2 regions of the Schaedlerella sp. genome follow, and region 2 is predicted to be linked to the other one. Evidence: predicted binding sites of a transcription regulator. Region 2 holds the regulator's gene; the other holds the start of a gene.
The links. The regulator HrcA, encoded in region 2, represses chaperone genes, less so after heat shock. The targets are predictions, from matches to a motif close to TGTTAGCACTCNNNNNNNNNGAGTGCTAACA.

Region 1: ACTOY7_RS11235 (Hsp20/alpha crystallin family protein) is a predicted target of HrcA. The motif match lies at 4,034-4,064, and genes of this name have one in related genera.

The regions. Positions count from the first base shown of each region.
Region 1 covers NZ_JBQIKP010000022.1:475-7,299, forward strand. Annotated here, with positions in the region: gene ACTOY7_RS11210 (GHKL domain-containing protein) at 1-218, opposite strand, end outside; gene ACTOY7_RS11215 (MerR family DNA-binding transcriptional regulator) at 388-642, opposite strand; gene ACTOY7_RS11220 (AAA-like domain-containing protein) at 801-2,399, opposite strand; gene ACTOY7_RS11225 (hypothetical protein) at 2,743-3,033, shown strand; gene ACTOY7_RS11230 (MerR family transcriptional regulator) at 3,117-3,956, shown strand; gene ACTOY7_RS11235 (Hsp20/alpha crystallin family protein) at 4,233-4,709, shown strand; gene ACTOY7_RS11240 (flavin reductase family protein) at 4,949-5,572, shown strand; gene ACTOY7_RS11245 (RNA polymerase factor sigma-54) at 5,741-6,825, opposite strand, start outside.
Region 2 covers NZ_JBQIKP010000019.1:34,189-41,013, reverse strand. Annotated here, with positions in the region: gene lepA (translation elongation factor 4) at 1-867, shown strand, start outside; gene hemW (radical SAM family heme chaperone HemW) at 947-2,212, shown strand; gene ACTOY7_RS10390 (M20 family metallopeptidase) at 2,260-3,426, shown strand; gene ACTOY7_RS10385 (chromate transporter) at 3,589-4,143, opposite strand; gene ACTOY7_RS10380 (chromate transporter) at 4,140-4,685, opposite strand; gene hrcA (heat-inducible transcriptional repressor HrcA) at 4,915-5,964, shown strand; gene grpE (nucleotide exchange factor GrpE) at 5,995-6,687, shown strand; gene dnaK (molecular chaperone DnaK) at 6,724-6,825, shown strand, end outside.

The sequences.
Region 1 (6,825 bases), on a different contig from region 2:
TCAAAATCTTCTATCCCACAGGGCCTTGGCAGTAACAGAGAAATCTCTGTTGTAATTTCCTTTGCCAGTCCCAATTTTCCACTCAGCAAAATATCCACTACCGGATTGCCGGTTTGGTATGGAAAAGACAGGGAAGTTGAAAACGTTTTCAGCTTGTTCAGGTATGCTTTGCTTTCATCCAGTTCTCCATGATTTAACAGCCCATTAAGTACAGACAAGTGATTTGCAATATCATGGCGAAATGCCTCCGTTTTTCATATCTTTCGAATCCGATAACTGTCCTTTACAACGGTTTTCAGACATAACCCTGCCTTAAAATCCCTTGTTCCAGTTACACATTCCCTGATCGGAACGGCAAATTCTTTATCTAACCCCAATGGAGTAAACTCATTGCTGTGAAACAAAACCATTGGCGGATTGGTTACCGTTAAATGTTCCTTTCTGATTCTTCCGACTAACTTCCCCAAATGCGTGTCGCATTCCAGTTGATGCAGGCTCTTTTCCTGTTCGTGTAATTGCTTTTTCATCTCTTCCCTTTTCCGGGTTGATTTCACTCGGCAGAATCAGCCCTATTTCAGCATAATATCTGAGAGTTTTGGCAGACACGCTGTATATTTTTGAGAACTCACCAATAGACAGCACTGATAATCACCACCTTTTCTTTCTTACCAGTATACACGTTACCGTAAGGGAAAAGTCAAAGGCATTTTTTATTGAATCCGTTTTCTTTCTGCCACGCAGCCAAACCGGCAAAGCGCATGGAAAAGTGAAAAAAGATGCCTGGGGCAGACATTCCGTATCTACACGATGGCCTCCACCAGCACCTTATCTCCCACAGCAACTTCTTTGACGCCGATTTCTTTTCTTTTATTAAACTGAAATGTCACCATATACCCTGTTTTCAAATGGTAATGCTCCAGATAATCTGACAATTGCCGTTCCCCCTCCGCATGTCTTGCAGGTCCATACCAGACCTTGGTTTCGATGATAAAACGCTCTCCATGATAGTCCACAATCAAATCCGTTCGTTCTCTGTTTCTTGTCTCGGCTTCCACATAACAGTTCCCCTGCCCGTTAATTACAGGCTTTAAAAACAGCATAAAATACCGCCGTCCGTCATCTTCATAAAATTTCTCTCCCAGATCCCCGTAGAGGTCATCAAAGTGTATCACAAACCGCTCTATGACCCTCTTCATATTCAACCGTCCGTTTTCTATAAAGAGGTTTTTGTCTTTCCATGCGGCATCGCAGATCCCCTCCCGCTGCATTTCCGGGGATACAAGGAAAAAATTATACAGCAATGTTTCGAATATCCGGTTCGCGATTTGTACCAGATTGTCCCTTATTTTTACAAAGCCAAACATCAGAGCAGCTTCAATCGACCGTACTCCGATTACATAGGAGATTTCTTTTCCCTGGAAGAGAAGGCTTCGGAGCATCGAATCCAACTCTGGATAGTCCTCTAACTTATGGAGCAGCGAATCAAACAACGTGTTTGGTTCAGATAATAAAATGCGGACCGCCTTCAAAAATCCATCTTCCGTCCACGCGCTCTGCCTGTCTGGAAATAATTCATCACCGGCAACCCTTTCATCCATAAGTTTACAAAGCCTGGATACCAGATACGGATACCCTGATGTATAATCATGAAGCAGCCCCGCGATCTGACAGATGTCCATATTGGTATGATGGTCCTTCTCGTATTCGTTCAGCATTCCGATAATATCTTTTACCGAAAAACTCATATCTATCAGGAAATCTGCCGCAATATTCCACGGACTATTGACCTTCTGTTCCTCATCAGAACGGATTTTTCTCTTTATGCTTTTCACATCATAAATCCCTGCAAGGATCACAGAGTGGAAAGCCGCAACACTCTTCCTGTTGATATAATATCCACGAAGCTGTGCAAGAAAATCCAGGAAAACCTGGTTGTTCGAAGCACTGTCCACCTCATCGACAAGCAGGATGACCGGTTTGGGGGCCTCTCTGCAGATATCGCTTAAAAATTCAAATAGCTCCAGAAGTTCCAGTTCTGTTTTATGTTTTTTAAGCTCTTCCTTTAAGGGCATAGTCTGTCTGGGATTAATCCTTGCATCTCTTTCCAACGCCCGAATAAAATGTCTGGCAAAAGCAACGGAAAAAACATTTTCGTCTTTAAATTTTGCCGCACCCAGCATTTGAAAATCCAGACTCACCACGATATAATCCTTTTTTAAAAACGCTCCCAATGCCTGGAGTGTCGTTGTCTTTCCATATTGTCTGGCCCGGTTGATGGTAAAATACTGACCAGCGTCTACCATTTCTTTTATCTTTTGAAGGCGTTCTGTAATATCGACCATGTAATGCAGATCAGGCTGGCAGTCTGCGTTAACGTTGAACATTTTGTCAATTTCCATCTTAATCACCTGTTCCTCTCAAAAATACGATCGTATATCCCCGGTCTGTTTTCAGGCGGCCTGCATTGCGCCTCCAAAGAACCAGTAAAACCGGCTCTCTTTTTTCCTAGTATACAGGCTTTCACAGAAAAATACAACAAACTCATTGCAGTTCCTTTCCTTCTGCGCCCTGCTCGTTACTGGTCAGACCCTGGCCAAAAGTAAAAATGAATATACCAAGCAGCTTCTCTCTGACACGAGGAAGCTACTTGGCATTATTCTGGAAATATGGCTTATTAACAGCGGACCGATTTACTATTTTCGTAAACAATGATAAAATAATTTCATGGAGGGGCGAAATAAGATGATTACTTTAGATAACAGCCAGTGGAATCAATTGGACGAAATGATTCTGAATTTACATATACAGAAGGATGTCACTGCATTGCAGACGCAGATCCTGGAGCGGCTCGCGGTTTTGATTCCCCATCGGCGTTCCTTTTTCGACCTGTGTACCACGCAGAACGGGCAGCGGGTCTTTTTCGCGCCGGTTTCCCTGGGAACTACAAGCCGGACACAGCTTCTGCGGATGGTTTATGAGAAGATGAGCATTGCGGCAGCGTTGCCGGAGGAACCGTTGGATTTGGATAAGTGAGGTTGACAATCCGTTAAAAAATCAGTATTGACTCTCCCGCGGCGTCATGGTTTAGGATGAAACCGAAAGGAGGAAACAAGACCATGAAAACCGTAAAAGAGGTGTCGGAGATCACAGGGGTGAGCATCCGGACGCTGCGGTATTACGATGAGATCGGGCTTCTGAAGCCGGCGGCGATGACCGAAGCCGGCTACCGCTTATATGACAACCGGACCATCGAAAGGCTCCAGGAGATCCTGTTTTTCCGGGAGCTGGAGATCCCTCTGGCGGATATCCGGAGGCTCCTGGACAACCCGGATTATGACCGGGAGCAGGTTCTTCGGACACAGAAGTCCCTGTTGGAGCGGAAGCGGAACAGGCTGAACGGGATCATCGAACTGATCACAGATGTAATGAAAGGAGTCAATATCATGAGCTTTGAAGCATTCAGCAATGAAGAGGTACAGAAGATCTTAGACCATACTCTGGAGTGTATGCCGAAACAGAATCTGGAGGAACAGGCGGAAAAATACGGCGGCCTGGAGCAGTACCGGGAGTACCTGGCGTCCGGCTTTCAGAATAAGCAGGCGCTCTCGGATATATTCCGCTGGTACGGCAGCAAGGAAAAGGCCATGGAAGCCATCCTGCAATCCACCGGGAACACGGAGGATTTTGCGCAGCCCCAGGAGGAAAACGAGCAGATCTACCGGCAGTTCATGAAGGCAAAGGAAACCGGGGATGCATTACTTGCAGAAGAGGCCGTGAAAAGGCTTGCCGAGAGCTACAAGAACATGTTCCGGCTGGACAACGCAAGGAGCATCCTGCTGGATCTGGCGAAGGAATATCTGCAGAACGGGAAACTGGCGGAGGTGACGGACGCGCAGTTTGGAGAAGGCTGCTCGGAATATGCGGCGCGGGCGATCCGGGAGTATTATGGGGTATGATATGGAACAACTGAGGAATCCTGAAGGAAGATGAATGAACTTATGAAGGGCCGGCGGTCACAGAAAGTTCACAAAAAAATTAGCACTCGCTATTGACGAGTGCTAATTTGCGTGTTATAGTACAGATAGAACAAAGGAGAAGGAAAGAAAGGAACCACTTAGAAGTCCCGTTTCCTTCCTGGTATAATCCGCAGGAAGTATCTTGATACGAATTATACGAAGCATCCCCGGTTCGAGTTAACAAGTTGTTTTTCATTAGAAAAGGAGCGATGACTTATGATGACACCCAGTATTTTTGGAGAAAACTTATTTGATGATTTATTTGATGGATTTTTTGATTTTCCCGCGTATGACAACAGGGCAATGGAGAAAGCACAGAGAAAGCTGTACGGACGCCACGCAATGCATATGATGAAGACAGACGTACAGGAGCATGATGACCACTATGAGGTAGACATTGATCTGCCCGGTTTTCAGAAAGAAGAGCTTTCCCTGGAACTGAATGACGGATATCTGGTAGTCGGCGCGGCAAAGGGGCTCAGCAAAGACGAGGAAGATAAGAAGACCGGAAGGTTTGTGCGCCGGGAGCGGTATGCAGGCAGTATGAGCAGATCGTTCTATGTCGGAGAAGAGGTAAAGCAGGAAGACATCCGCGCCAAGTATGAGAGCGGGGTACTGAAGCTGGCGATCCCAAAGCCGGAAGAGAAAAAGCCGCAGGTTGAGGAAAAGAAGTATATTGCCATCGAGGGATAATGGCCCCTCTTTTATAGATGAAGCAACGGATATACAACCCGGAGCGCGGGACAGTGCAGAAGCTGTCCGGCTCCGGGTTTTTGTGATTTGGATAACAGGAGAAAATAGCAGGATACATTGACTGAAATGCTGCGTATGAGTATAATTAAAGAAAAAGTATTGTTAGAGATAACTCGGTAAAGGCGCAATGCGAGCCGGACATGACACAAAAAGCAATACAAAGTAAAGGAGACTGTTTTATGGACAAAAAAGCAATGTACAAGTTAACCTACGGATTATTCGTCCTGACCGCAAAGGCGGACGGCAAGGACAACGGCTGCATCATCAACACGGCCATCCAGGCGGCGTCGGAGCCGAATCAGATGAGCATTGCAGTGAACAAAGCAAATTTTACCCATGATATGATCAAGCAGACCGGAGAATTTACCGTATCGATCATCAGCCAGGATGCGGATTTTGAACTGTTCAAGCGGTTTGGGTTCCAGTCAGGGCGGGACGCGGACAAGTTTGCCGGCTTTGACGCATATGAGACCGGGACCAATGGCATCCGGCATATTACGGAGGGAACCAATGCGTATATTTCTGTGAAGGTAGAGAAGACACAGGATCTGGGTTCCCATACGATGTTTATCGGGACCATCACCGATATGGAGGTTTTGAGCCAGACGCCGTCAGTCACCTACGAGTATTATCTGAACAATATCAAGCCGAAGCCGCAGGCAGCAGGCAAAACGGAGAGCGGCAAGACCGTATGGCGCTGCCGGATCTGCGGGTATGAATATGTGGGGGCGGAGCTGCCGGAAGATTTTATCTGCCCGCTGTGCAAGCACCCGGCTTCGGATTTTGGGAAAGTAGTTTTATAAAATGACAGCTCATTCTGCGGCCCAGTATTACGCTGCATGGCTGCAGGTAAGTACAGTATTGGGGATTGCCCCCTGGCAGGGCAGTCCCCATACTAAATGAAAATTTTCCACCTGTACGGTTGCAATCCGAAGTCTGTAATTTCGGCCTGCAAGCTCAGAGCATAGAGCCTATGTAAACAATGCTTCCAACGGCTCTGTCTTTTTGTACTGGACATATTTTCCCCTGACTGCCCGGCTCACGGTAGACACAGAGACCCTCAAGTCCGCCGCGATGTCCTCCATTCCCATGGGCTTCAAGGAGTCCCGATGTATAAAATAATCCTCCTGCCGCGCCAAAATCGCTTCCATAATGCGGGTAATGGTTTTTCGCCTCTGTTCCACACAGCCGAACACAAACCTGGCCCGTTCCAGTCGTTCCTTGAAGTAAGCGGTGAGCTCGGGATCCGTCGCGTCCTTCATCATGTGGATGTAATAATCGCTGAACCGGTATTCCCCCATCCACTGGTCGTTGATCTCCACGGTCCATTTTCCCCCTGGGCGGGACACGATGATATCCGGCACAACATAGGATGATTCCTCCGACTGGACGTCCATGAGCGGGCGGGGGTTCAGGCTTCCGATCAGGTGGATATATTCCTTGACCCGGATCGTGGAAATGCCCAGGCTCCGGGAGATGGTTCCGATTTGTCCGCTGACCAGCTCTGTCAGATAATCCCGCAGAAGCACGCATAATGTTTCCTCGGCAAGATCCTTTGCCTCCAGCTGCCTGATCAGGCATTCCGCCAGATTCGGCGCAAAGATCCCCGCAGGCTCCAGCTCCCGCAGGACGGCAAGGCACTGATCCAGCTCCTCCTTCGGATAGCCGGACTCGGCGGATAGCTCGCCGGAATCATGGGTGAAAAATCCCTTATCGTCCAGACAGTCCACCAGATAGCTCATCATTTTCATCTGTTTCTGGGAATAGTCCTTCCAGTTCAGTTGTCCCAAAAGGAGTTCCTTTACCGGGTCGCCGGATCTGGCTGAAAATTCCTGCTCAAAATGTTCTCTGTCGTCAGGATTGCCGGGGTGCTGGTCTGCGTAGGAAGTCCCGGCATCGGACTCAGAAAACTTTTCAATGCTTGTCATCAGGTCATTTTCCCGCTGCTCCGCGCGCTCCAGCAGCGGGTTTTCCAGATATTCATTTACCATAAAATCCTCCAGCTCCTGGTTGGTGAGCGCGAGAATATCCAGGGACTGTACCTGGCCGGCGGACA
Region 2 (6,825 bases):
CGGGATGCGCTGGAAAAGCTGCAGCTCAACGACGCGGCCCTGCAGTTTGAGCCGGAGACCTCGGTTGCGCTGGGCTTTGGCTTCCGCTGCGGCTTCCTGGGCCTTCTGCACCTGGAGATCATCCAGGAACGTCTGGAACGGGAGTACAATCTGGACCTGGTGACTACCGCGCCCAGTGTAATCTACAAGGTGCATAAGACCAACGGAGAGGTGATCGACCTGACCAATCCTACCAATCTGCCGGATCCGGCGGAGATCGAATATATGGAGGAGCCTCTGGTGAAGGCGGAGATCATGGTGACCTCAGAATTTATCGGAGCGATCATGGACCTGTGCCAGGAGCGCCGGGGGGCTTACCAGAGCATGGAATATATCGAAGAAAAGCGGGCCGTGCTGCATTATCATCTGCCCCTCAATGAGATCATCTATGACTTCTTTGACGCACTCAAATCCAGGTCCAGAGGATATGCTTCCTTCGACTACGAGCTGATGGGCTACGAACGGTCAGAGCTTGTGAAGCTGGATATCCTCATCAATAAGGAAGAGGTGGATGCCCTGTCCTTTATCGTCCACAGCGGAACGGCTTATGAGCGCGGACGAAAGATGTGCGAAAAGCTGAAATCAGAAATTCCGCGGCAGCTGTTTGAGATCCCGATCCAGGCGGCCATCGGAAGCAAGATCATTGCCAGGGAGACGGTCAAGGCCCTGCGCAAGGACGTGCTGGCGAAGTGCTACGGCGGCGATATCACCCGAAAGAAAAAGCTTCTGGAAAAGCAGAAGGAAGGCAAGAAGCGGATGCGTCAGGTGGGAAATGTAGAAATCCCGCAGAAGGCGTTTATGAGCGTGCTGAAGCTGGATGAGGATTAACTTACTGTCCGCGCGTGCTATGCACTTGCCGCGCGGCATCCGGTCATTAAAGTAACAGATTAACAGGGGACTTGGTGAGATTGTGAATGAACTGGAATTATATGTGCATATTCCGTTTTGTGTACGGAAATGTGCCTACTGCGATTTTTTATCCTTCCCGTCGAAAGAGGATTTGCGTCAGGAATATGTAAATGCCCTGATCCGGGAGATCAGGGGGTATGGAAAACGGTATGCGTCATGTCATGTGCCTACAGTCTTTATCGGCGGGGGAACGCCTTCGATCCTGTCCTCAACCCAGATTCAGGCGGTTTTTTCCGCAATCCGGGAGACGTTCCGGGTGGATCCTGAGGCGGAGATCACCATGGAGGCGAACCCGGGAACCGTGACAGAGGAAAAGCTTCTGGCCTGGAAAGGAGCCGGGGTGAACCGGATCTCCATCGGACTGCAGTCTGTAAGGGACGAAGAGCTACGGATGCTGGGAAGGATTCATGATCACCGGCAGTTTCTGGATACCTGGAGACTGGTCCGGCAGGCAGGAATGGAAAATGTAAATATCGATCTGATTTCCGCGATCCCGGGGCAGACTCCTGAGAGTTGGAGGGAGACACTGAGAAAAACAGTCGAGCTCGCACCGGAGCATCTATCCGTATACAGCCTGATCATTGAAGAAGGAACTCCTTTTTATGAATGGTATAGCAATGGGCCGAGAGACCCGCAGTCAGAGGACAGGGGAAGAGGAGCAAAAAAGGACGCTTCTCAGGACGCGCGGGACGGAGCACAGGGTCCGGCAGATCCGGCCGGCGCGTCCGGATCAGATGACCAGCAGTATCCGCCTCTGCCGGATGAAGAGACGGAGCGGCTCATGTATGAGGAGACGGAGAACATCTTAACGGAATACGGATATGCCAGATATGAGATATCCAACTACGCAAAGCCGGGCTGTGCCTGCAGGCATAATATTGGTTACTGGCAGCGGAAAGCGTACCTTGGGATCGGGCTTGGCTCCTCGTCGCTGATCGGAACGACTCGGTTTTGCCATACGCCGGATATGGAAACATATCTGGCTTGTGCCGGAGATCCGGGGAAGATCTGTGAAGAAGAGCAATTTCTGTCTAAAAAGGATGAAATGGAGGAGTTCATGTTTCTTGGACTGCGGATGATGTGCGGTGTGAGAAAATCCGAATTTTTCCGTTTGTTCGGCATTCCTGTGGATACCGTTTATGGAGAAACGTTAAAAAAGCTGCGGGAATATGGCCTTTTGGAGATTGAGAAAGAAACGATAAGACTTACAAAGAGAGGAATTGATATCAGCAATTACGTATTTGCACAGTTCCTGCTGTCTTAGATGATGAAAAATGTACCTGCTCACGGGGAAGGATATGGAGGAAGATCATGGAACAAAATCAACTTGCGGTTAAGCTGACGCAACAGATGGTACGGATCGACAGTACGAATCCGGGTACCGGTGAAAAAGGGATGGAACAGTTTTTGCTTTCTTTTGGACAAGAGCTTCAAAACACGAATGACCGTGTCACGATTCGGACAGAGGAAGTGCTTCCTGGCAGGAATAATGTGATGCTTTCCCTGCCGGGAAAGGAAGAAAAGCCGGAATGCATCTTTATCTGCCATATGGATACCGTCCCGGCAGGCAGTGGATGGGAGGAAGACCCATTTTCCGGGGAGATCAGGGGAAATCGGCTGTACGGTCGGGGTTCCTGCGATATGAAATCCGGGTTTGCCTGTGCGCTGTCCGCATTTCAAAGTGCTGCGGAGCATTTTCGGGATGGAAATATGGCCGGTCGGACCTTGAAGGTGATTGGTACGGTAGATGAAGAGGGAAATATGGCCGGGGCGGAAAAAGCGATCGAATCGGGATGGATTGCAAGGGACTCTCTGGTACTGGATATGGAGCCTACCAACGGGGAATTGCAGGCGGCCCATAAGGGGCGTCTCTGGTTCGAAATATCCGTGGAGGGGATCACGGCCCATGCAGCGACGCCATGGAAGGGGGCAGATGCCATTGCGGCGATGGCAGAGGTCATCTCTAGTATACGAAAAGATTTTACGCAGCTTGCGCGGCATCCGCAGATGGGAGCGTCGACGGTCTCTTTTGGCCGGATTTCGGGCGGAAGCCAGCCCTATGTGGTATCGGAGCAGTGTACGGTAACTGTGGATATGCGGCTTGTCCCTCCTTATACAAAGGAGGACGGGGAGCATATGGTGAAAAAAGCGGCGGAGGAGGCAGAGAAAGCGGTTCCTAAGGCAAAGGTGACCTATCGGATCACCGGGGACCGTCCCGCTATTGAGATGGACGAGACTTCCGAGCTGTTCAGCAGGCTCCAGGATTCCTGCAGAAAGGTGGAAGGAAGGCCCGCAGAAACAGGGGTATTTCCAGGATATACGGATACTGCGGTGATTGCGGGAAAACTGGGAAACAAAAACACGATGTCCTATGGTCCGGGCGACCTGGAGCTGGCTCACAAGCCTCAGGAATCTGTTCCCATAGCAGACATCCTGCGCTGCGAGAACGTTTTAAAAGAACTGGTGAGAAATCTGTGAAAGAACTGGCACAGATCCTTTCGGAAGATTATCAAAAATACGCCTGTTCCCGGAAGTGATATATCCTGAGCGCCAGATACACTTACGGTCGGAAATCTGCTGTGAGTATCGTCCAGCCGCACAGGATATCATCCATCAGAGGGTGCAGGCGTTATCAGATCTTTACAGCCGGAATAAAATCCCAAGTATGGCTCCGCAGCCGATCCAGAGGATCGGGTGGAGCTTTTTTAATGGCTTCCACTGCAGCAGCAGAAAGACCACAAGACAGATGCCCATGGAAGAGTAATGGAACACAGGCCTTGGCTGTGTCAGGTCTGCAAAGGTAATGACAGCAATCTGCCATACAGCATATCCGATCAGCGACGCGATCATGGGACGTATGCCGTAAAATGCGGCACGGACATATTTGTTTTCACTGAAATCAGACATAAATTTTGCGATTATGACAATGATAATGATAGCAGGAGAAACCAGGCTCAGGGTGGCCAGGACGGCGCCCGGAATCCCGGCAGCGTGAAAGCCTGCGTAAGTGGCCATATTGATTCCGATGGGGCCGGGCGTGCTCTCGCTGATGGCGATCATATCCGCCAGCTCGGAAGCAGTGAACCAGGGGTATTTCTGCGCCAGATCCATCAGGAAAGGCACTGTAGCCATGCCGCCGCCGATGGAGAATAAACCGATTTTGAAAAATTCTATAAATAAAGTCAGATAGATCATGATCCAGCCTTCTCCTTTCTGATATTTACGAAGATTCCGATCACAGCCGCGCACACAACCAGCACGATCGTAGGAATCGGTGAGAACGTAGCAAGAAGAAAGCCGGCCAGGAACAAAAGCACTCCTAGCTTGTCCTTGATCCCTGCTCTGGCAAGGGAAATGACCGTATTGAGCATCATGGCGCAGACCGCGACCCGGATGCCGGACAGCGCGTGGACCACCAGGGGCTCCGCGATAAACCGATTTAATATGGTGGCGATCAGAGTGATGATGATCAGGGATGGGGTGACCATACCCAGGGTACAGCAGACGGCGCCGATGATCCCGGCCTGTTCATAGCCGATATAGGTCGAGGTGTTGACTGCGATGATGCCCGGGGTACATTGCCCGATGGCATAGATATCCAGCAGCTCTTCCTCGTTGGTCCAGCCTTTTTTTTCGATGACCTCTTTTTTCAGCATGGGCAGCATCGCCATGCCTCCGCCGAACGTAAGGCCGCCCACACGAAGAAATGTAACATATAATTCCCACAGCTTTTTCATAATGTGAACCTCCAGCTTTTTTCAAAAATATATTACGATATTTTCCGGAGAATAGCAAGGGGAAGTAAAAAAGATAAAAAATATATAAAGTATGTTGACAAACGGAAATCAAGGTGCTATCTTAATATACGTAAGATGTTAGCACTCAAATCGAGGGAGTGCTAATAGAAAAAAACAAGAGCTTTTTATAAAATGTAGAAGATGATCCGCAGAAGAAAGGGGGAATATGATGGCAGTCGTAGAGCTGAGTGAGAGAAAGCATACTATATTACGGGCTATCATCCAGAATTATCTGGAGACCGGGGAACCGGTCGGATCCAGGACCCTTTCCAAATCAACGGATCTGAAGCTGAGTTCTGCAACGATCCGCAATGAGATGGCGGATCTGGAAGATCTGGGTTATATATTTCAGCCCCATACTTCCGCCGGACGGATTCCTTCAGATAAGGGATACCGTTTATATGTAGATATGCTGATGCAGGATAAGGAACAGGAACTGGAAGAACTCAAGAGCGTGATGCTTGAGAAGACGGATCGGGTGGAGAAGGTACTCAAGCAGGCGGCGAAGGTTCTGGCTGCGAATACCAATTACGCAACCCTGGTATCCTCCCCTGTGAACAGGAGGAATACGTTAAAGTTCATCCAGCTGTCCCAGGTAGACGCGCGGCAGATCGTGGCAGTGATCGTGATGAGCGGCAATGTGATCAAGAATAAGATCATCAATGTGGGAGAGATGCTCGGCAACGAGACACTGCTCAAGCTGAACATGCTTTTGAATACTACATTGAACGGGATGTCCATCGAAGAGATCAACTTAGGACTGATCGCCCGGCTGAAGGAGCAGGCCGGTATCCACAGTAATGTCATCAGCAATGTGCTGGATGCGGTGGCGGATATCATCCATGTGGAGGATGATATGGAGATCTACACAAGCGGGGCGACCAACATATTCAAGTATCCGGAGCTTAGTGACAAGCAGAATGCACAGGAGATCCTCAATGCATTTGAAGAGAAGCAGCAGCTGGCGGAACTGGTAACTGAGACCTTATCCAGTGAAGAGAATCATGGGATCCAGGTCTATATCGGCGATGAAGCGCCGGTGAAGACGATGCGTGACTGCAGTGTCGTTACGGCAACCTACGATCTGGGAGACGGGATGAAGGGAACGATCGGCATCATCGGTCCCAAGCGGATGGATTATGAACACGTCATGAAGACGCTGACGACCTTGCAGAGTAAGTTGGATGCGATCAACAAGAAAGATTTGGATGAAGATTAATTTAGGAAGGTGAAGCTGGTGGAAGAAAAGATGACCAAGGAAGACATGGTAAAGGAAGCCGTGGAAGAAGCAAAGGCAAAAGCAGAACAGGCAGCCCGGGAGCAGGCACAGGAGAGTGAGGACCCGGAGGAAGAGACAGACTGCGCGGAGGAAGCGGATACTTCAGCAGAGGAAGACGCGGCTGAGGAGGAAGATTCCGGAGAACCCTCGGAGGAGGAATCTGAGGAAGAGGGGCAGGATGAAGAGAAGAAAGGCAGAAAGCTTTTCGGAAAGAAGAATAAAAAAGATAAAAAGGACGAAAAGATCGAGGAGCTGACGGATCGGCTTACCCGTCAGATGGCAGAGTTTGATAACTTCCGCAAGCGTACAGATAAGGAGAAATCCCAGATGTACGAGATCGGCGCGAAAGATATCATAAATAAAATTCTTCCCGTCGTGGACAATTTTGAACGCGGCCTGGCAGCAGTGCCGGAGGAAGAAAAGAAAAACCCGATCCTGGAAGGAATGGAGAAGGTTTACAAGCAGTTGATGACTACACTGGAAGAGGTCGGGGTAAAACCAATCGAAGCAGTGGGCCAGGAATTCAATCCGGATTTCCACAACGCGGTCATGCATGTGGAGGACGAGGAACTGGGCGAGAACATTATAGCCGAGGAATTCCAGAAGGGATACACATACCGTGACAGTGTCGTACGGCACAGCATGGTAAAGGTAGCTAATTAAGCATTTTTAATTCACAAAAACTAGGAGGAATTGATCATGGGAAAAATCATAGGTATTGACTTGGGTACTACAAACAGCTGTGTTGCCGTCATGGAAGGCGGACAGCCGACAGTGATCGCGAATACGGAAGGCGCAAGG